Linked DNA regions of Methylomagnum ishizawai. The protein of the gene in region 1 interacts with the protein of each later gene in a pairwise test. Links are inferred from orthologs where the notes say so. Each region holds a gene or a part of one and is shown in the gene's direction. Other genes may lie near its edges. The genes, in order: odhB and lpdA.

What was found.
Region 2: the proteins of odhB (region 1) and lpdA interact in binary tests that used the Escherichia coli proteins (3 or more experiments, as listed by UniProt). The link is inferred for Methylomagnum ishizawai from one-to-one orthologs.

What each region holds. Positions count from the first base shown.
Region 1 is NZ_AP019783.1:2,513,951-2,517,268, reverse strand. What follows is about bases 256-3,255. They hold odhB (2-oxoglutarate dehydrogenase complex dihydrolipoyllysine-residue succinyltransferase), read left to right. Parts: upstream 256-1,131; coding sequence 1,132-2,379; downstream 2,380-3,255. Other genes in these bases: K5658_RS11425 (urease accessory protein UreF), read right to left, coding at 3,127-3,255; ureG (urease accessory protein UreG), read right to left, coding at 2,451-3,074; K5658_RS11440 (2-oxoglutarate dehydrogenase E1 component), read left to right, coding at 256-1,157. Outside these bases: more of K5658_RS11440, read left to right, coding at 1-255; more of K5658_RS11425, read right to left, coding at 3,256-3,318. UniProt on the Escherichia coli protein: E2 component of the 2-oxoglutarate dehydrogenase (OGDH) complex which catalyzes the second step in the conversion of 2-oxoglutarate to succinyl-CoA and CO(2).
Region 2 is NZ_AP019783.1:1,983,434-1,986,621, forward strand. The notes cover bases 3-2,872. They hold lpdA (dihydrolipoyl dehydrogenase), read left to right. Parts: upstream 3-663; coding sequence 664-2,082; downstream 2,083-2,872. Other genes in these bases: K5658_RS09065 (Uma2 family endonuclease), read left to right, coding at 45-614; K5658_RS09075 (glycosyltransferase family 2 protein), read left to right, coding at 2,124-2,872. Also shown: more of K5658_RS09075, read left to right, coding at 2,873-3,104; K5658_RS09080 (methyltransferase domain-containing protein), read left to right, coding at 3,108-3,188. UniProt on the Escherichia coli protein: Lipoamide dehydrogenase is a component of the glycine cleavage system as well as of the alpha-ketoacid dehydrogenase complexes.

The sequences.
Region 1 (3,318 bases):
GTTTCGCGCTGCATTCCAGGACCGCCGCCGTCATGGACAGCCGCCGCAAGATGGCGGGCGGGGAAATCCCGATGGACTGGGGCTTCGCCGAAACCCTGGCCTACGCCTCCCTGCTCAAGGAGGGCTACAACGTCCGCATCAGCGGCCAGGACGTGGGGCGCGGCACCTTCTTCCACCGCCACGCCGTGCTGTACGACCAGGACAATGGCGCGGCCCACGTCCCGCTGCACCATCTGGACGGGCCGGGCGGCCAGTTCCATATCTACGACTCCCTGTTGTCGGAGGAAGGCGTGTTGGGCTTCGAGTACGGCTACGCCAGCTCCGAACCCGAAACCCTGGTGATCTGGGAAGCCCAGTTCGGCGATTTCGCCAATAACGCCCAGGTCGTCATCGACCAGTTCATCACCTCCGGGGAAACCAAATGGGGCCGCTTGTGCGCCCTGACCATGCTGCTGCCCCACGGCTACGAAGGCCAGGGACCGGAACATTCCTCGGCCCGGCTGGAACGCTACCTGCAACTGTGCGCCGAGCAGAACGTGCAGGTCTGCGTGCCGAGCAGCCCGGCCCAGATTTTCCACCTGCTGCGGCGGCAACTGGTGCGGCGCTACCGCAAGCCCTTGATCGTCATGACCCCGAAAAGCCTGTTACGGCACAAGTTGGCGATCTCGCCGCTGGAAGACCTGACGCGGGGCCATTTCCACAACGTCATCGGCGAGATCGACCCGCACGACCCCGACAAGATCACCCGCGTGGTGCTGTGTTCCGGCAAGGTGTTCTACGACCTGCTGGAAACCCGCCGCAAGGAACATCTGGAACATGTCGCCCTGATCCGCATCGAGCAGCTCTATCCCTTCCCGTTCGATTATTTCCTGGAACAGCTCTCCCCGTTCAACAACCTCAGGGAGCTGGTCTGGTGCCAGGAAGAACCCGAGAACCAGGGTGCTTGGCACCAGATCAAGCACCGTTTCCTATCCCTCCTGGAAAAAGACATCCTCCTCGGCTACGCGGGGCGCCCCATGTCCGCCGCGCCCGCCGTGGGCCAATTCCACCGCCACCTGGAACAGCAGAAGAAAGTCGTGGAAGACGCGCTGTTCCGGGCCGTGAACCCTCAACAATCCGTCAGGATCGTCCATGCGCATAGAAGTCACCGTCCCTAACCTCCCGGAATCCGTCAGCGACGCCGTCCTGCTCGACTGGCACAAGCGGCCCGGCGACCCGGTCCTAAAATCCGACAACCTCATCGACCTCGAAACCGACAAGGTCGTGCTGGAAGTGCCCGTGCCGGAAAACGGCGTCCTGCTGGAAATCCTCCGCCACAAGGGCGATGTGGTGGTCAGCGGCGAATTGCTGGCGGTGATCGACACCGAGGCCAAAGCCGCCGCCACGGCCCCCGTGGCAGCGGTCGCGACGCCCGCGGCCCCGGTGCCGGAACCCCCCAAGCCCAGCGCCCCGCCGCCCGCCGCCGCCCCGGAAACCCGGCCCGAATTCCCGCCGACCCTGAGTCCCGCCGTGCGCCGGATGCTGGCCGAACACGACCTCGACCCCGCCGCCATCCAGGGCACGGGCCGCGAAGGGCGGCTCACGCGGGAGGACGTGCAGTCCCATCTCGACCACCGGAAAGCCGCCCCGGCCCAACCGGCGGCGGAACCGGCCCGGCCCGCGCCCGCCCCGGCCACCCGGCCCGGCGACCGCCGCGTCCCCATGACCCGGCTCCGCGCCCGCATCGCCGAGCGCTTGATCGACGCCCAGCGTTCCACCGCCACCCTGACCACCTTCAACGAGGTCAACCTCAAGCACATCAACGACCTGCGCAAGCGCTACCGGGACAAATTCGAGCAGGCCCACAAGGTCAAGCTGGGCTATATGTCCTTCTTCGTGAAGGCGGCGGTGGAAGCCCTGAAGCGCTATCCCATCGTCAATTCCTCGGTCGAGGGCAACGACATCGTCTACCACGACTACTACGACATCGGCCTCGCGGTCTCGACCGACCGCGGCCTGGTGGTGCCGGTGCTGCGCGACGCCGACCAAAAGGATTTCGCCGACATCGAAAAGGCCGTGGTCGAATTCTCCAAACGCGCCCGCGACGGCAAGCTGACCTACGAGGAACTCAACGGCGGCACCTTCACCATCACCAACGGCGGCATCTTCGGCTCCATGCTCTCGACGCCCATCCTCAACCCGCCGCAAAGCGCCATCCTGGGGATGCACGCCATCAAGGACCGCCCGGTGGTGGAGGACGGCGAGATCGTGGTCCGGCCCATGATCTATCTGGCCCTGTCCTACGACCACCGCATCATCGACGGGCGCGACGCCGTGTCCTGCCTCTACACCATCAAGGAACTGCTGGAAGACCCCGGCCGCCTGCTGCTGGGCGTCTGAGCCACGCGCCCACGGGCATGAAAAAACCGCCGCCAGGGGCGACCCCGGCGGCGGTTTTTTACGGGCGGCGCTCAGGCCGGGGCCGTTCCCAGCATCCCCTGCCGCACGATGAAAGCCACCACCTCGTCCAGGCCCGCGCCGGTCTTGAGGTTGGTGAACACGAAGGGCCGCTCCCCGCGCATCCTGCGGGCGTCGCGGTCCATCACCTCCAACGACGCGCCCACATGCGGGGCCAGATCGGTCTTGTTGATGATGAGCAGGTCGGAGCGGGTGATGCCGGGACCGCCCTTGCGCGGAATCTTGTCGCCCGCCGACACATCGATCACGTACAGGGTGAGGTCGGCCAGTTCCGGGCTGAAGGTGGCGCTGAGGTTGTCGCCGCCGCTCTCCACCAGCACGAAATCCAGGTCGGCGAAGCGCTGGCACAGTTCCTCGACCGCCGCCAGGTTCATCGAGGCGTCCTCGCGGATGGCGGTATGGGGGCAACCGCCGGTTTCCACGCCCAGGATGCGTTCCTCGGGCAGGGCTTGGCTGCGGATCAGGAATTGCTGGTCCTCGCGGGTATAGATATCGTTGGTCACCACGCCGATCTGGTAATCGCCGCGCATACGCTTGCACAGGGCATCCACCAGGGCGGTCTTGCCGGAACCCACCGGGCCGCCGACACCTACTCTCAAGACGGGTTTGTCGGACATCTTTCATTTCCAAAGTTGAGGGGAAAAACCGTGGCCCGGAGCTGCGGCCAGTTCAAGAACGGAACAGCCGGGAATACTGGGTCTCGTGGCGGGCGCTGGCCAAGGCCAGCCCGAAAGCGCTGCCGCCGATATCGGCGTCGGCCAGGGCCAAGGCCCGTTCCACCTGGGCGGGCAAGCGGGCGGCGAGTTCCAACGACAGGCGCTGCCCCGCCACCTGCCCCAGCGGCACCAGCTTCACGGCGCA
Region 2 (3,188 bases), 530 kb from region 1 along the record:
TACCATGCCCGCCCCGCGGGAGGCGGGCCTTTGGCGGGGGTGCCATGAACGTCGCGCAGCAACGGTTTTTCAGCGCCGAGGAATATCTCGCTTGGGAGGAGCGGCAAACCGTCAAGCATGAATATCTCCGGGGCGGGGTCTACGCGATGGCCGGGGCGCGGGACGCCCATGCGACCGTCGCGGGCAATGTGTTCGCCCTGCTCAAATCCCATCTGCGCGGCACGCCCTGCCGCACCTATATCGCCGACATGAAGCTCCGGGTGGAAGCCGCCGACGCCTATTTCTACCCCGATGTGTTCGTGACCTGCGATGCCCGCGACCGGGCCTCCGACCTCTGCAAATCCCATCCGCTGTTGGTGGTCGAGGTCTTGTCCGATTCGACCGCCGGTTACGACCGGGGCGGCAAGTTCGCCAGCTACCGGCGGCTGGACGATCTCAAGGAATATGTCCTGATCGATCCCGAGGCCCGCACGGTCGATGTGTTCCGCCGCGACGCGGCCGGCCATTGGGTACTCCACCCCTATGCGGGCGGGGCCGAGGCCGAATTCGCCAGCCTGGACTTCCGGGCGGCGCTCCCCCTGATTTTCGAGGACGTGGCCCCGCCCGCCACCTGAGGCGGAACCCCGTCCCCATCCTCCCTTCCCAACCAAGGATCATCCAGCCATGACCGAAAACGCAGCTCTCCATGCCGAAGTCCTCGTCCTGGGCGGTGGCCCCGGCGGCTATACCGCGGCTTTCCGCGCCGCCGACCTGGGCAAGCGGGTCGTCCTGGTCGAACGTTATCCGACCCTGGGCGGCGTCTGCCTCAACGTCGGCTGCATCCCGTCCAAAGCCCTGCTGCATGTGGCCCAGGTCGTCCACGAAGCCGCCGAAGGCTCCAGCTTCGGCGTCAAGTTCGGCCCGCCCGAAATCGATCTCGCCAAGGTCCGCGATTATAAAAACAAGGTCGTGAAAACCCTGACCACCGGACTCGCCGCCCTCGCCAAGCAGCGCAAAGTCACCGTGGTGCAGGGCGTCGGCCAATTCGTGTCCGACAAGACCCTGGCGGTCGAGACCGCCGAAGGCCCGAAGGCCATCGGTTTCGATGCTTGCATCATCGCGGCGGGTTCCCAGCCGGTGAAGATTCCCGGCTTCCCCCACGACGATCCTCGCCTGATCGATTCCACCGGCGCCCTGGAACTGGCCGAGGTACCCAAGCGGTTGTTGATCGTCGGCGGCGGCATCATCGGCCTGGAAATGGCGACGGTCTACCACGCCCTGGGTTCCGCCATCAGCGTGGTGGAATTGATGGACCAGCTCATTCCGGGGTGCGACGCCGACCTGGTCAAGCCCCTGCACCAGCGCATCAAGAAGCAATACCAGAACATCTACCTCCAGACCAAGGTGGTCCGCATCGAGCCGGAAGCCGAAGGCTTGCGGGTGTTCTTCGAGGGCGAGGGCGCGCCCGAATCCGAACTGTTCGACCGGGTCTTGGTGGCGGTGGGGCGGCGTCCCAACGGCAAGCTGATCGGGGCCGAGCAGGCCGGGGTGCGGGTGGACGAACGCGGTTTCATCCCGGTCGATGCCCAGCAGCGCACCAATATCCCCCACATCTACGCCATCGGCGATATCGTCGGCAATCCCATGCTGGCCCACAAAGCCACCCACGAAGCCAAGGTCGCGGCGGAAGTCATCGCCGGGCACAAGGCGGCGTTCCAGGCGCTCACCATCCCCTCGGTGGCCTATACCGATCCCGAAATCGCCTGGATGGGGCTGACCGAAACCCAGGCCCTAGCCCAGGGCGTCGAGCATGACAAGGCGGTGTTTCCTTGGGCCGCGAGCGGTCGGGCGCTGGGTATCGGTCGGCGCGAGGGCTTGACCAAGATACTCTATGCCAAGGATAGCCAAAGGATTCTGGGCGCGGGTATCGTCGGCACCAATGCCGGGGAATTGATCGCGGAAACCGTATTGGCCCTGGAAATGGGGGCCGATGTGCAGGATATCGCCTTGACCATCCATCCGCATCCCACTTTGTCCGAGACCTTCGCCTTCGCGGCGGAAATGGCGGAGGGGACGATTACCGATTTATATATCAAGAAATAACGATCCTTCCAGCAAGCCCGTAGCCCGTGACAATATCGCCGATGATGACGACGAACGAGAATCCACGCCCGCCCGCCGCCGATCCCGTGGTGGGTTTATCGCTGGTGGTGCCGGTGTTCAACGAGGAGGAGGCGGTCGGATTATTCCTCGATAGGATAAACCGGGTTTTCGAGGGGCATGCTTCGGTAGCGGTCGAGGTGGTCTTCGTGAACGATGGCAGCACCGACCGTACCCTGGAGTGTTTGCTGGAACTCCAGCGGGAAAACCCCTGGGTGCGGATCGTCGATCTGAGCCGCAATTTCGGCAAGGAAGCCGCCTTGACCGCGGGCCTCCAATACGCGGGCGGACAGGTGGTCGTGCCCATCGATGTGGATTTGCAAGACCCGCCCGAATTGATACCGGCCATGATCGCCCGATGGCGGGAAGGCTATGAAGTCGTGCTGGGACGCCGGATCAACCGCGATACCGATTCCAGGGCCAAACGCTTATCGGCGGATTGGTTCTACCGTATCCATAACTGGATGTCGGAGTCCCAGATTCCCGAGAATGTCGGGGATTTCCGCTTGATGGACCGGGCCGTGGTCGATGCCTTGAATGGCTTGCCGGAATCCAGGCGCTTCATGAAGGGCTTGTTCGCTTGGGTGGGATTCCGCACCGCCGTGGTCGATTATGTGCGCCCGGAGCGTTCGGCGGGCACGACCAAATTCAACGGCTGGCGTTTATGGAATTTCGCCCTGGAAGGACTGACTAGTTTCAGCACGATCCCGTTGCGGGTTTGGAGTTATATCGGCGGCTTGGTCGCCTTGGCATCGTTCGTTTACGGCCTTTATATTGCGTTGCGGGTGCTGATCCATGGGATCGATATGCCTGGGTACGCTTCTATTTTCGTCGCGGTCACTTTTCTGGGGGGCTTGCAGTTGCTCGGTATAGGTATCATCGGTGAATATCTGGGTCGCACTTATATCGAATCCAAACGGCGTCCGGTGTTCCTAATCCGTCATATATATGAATCCAAGAATTGAACGATGGATGTTAAAGAAATAGATATTTTGGGCGACGATATCGCGGGCCATTGGTATTACCAGTCCAAGGCGCGGGCGATGCGG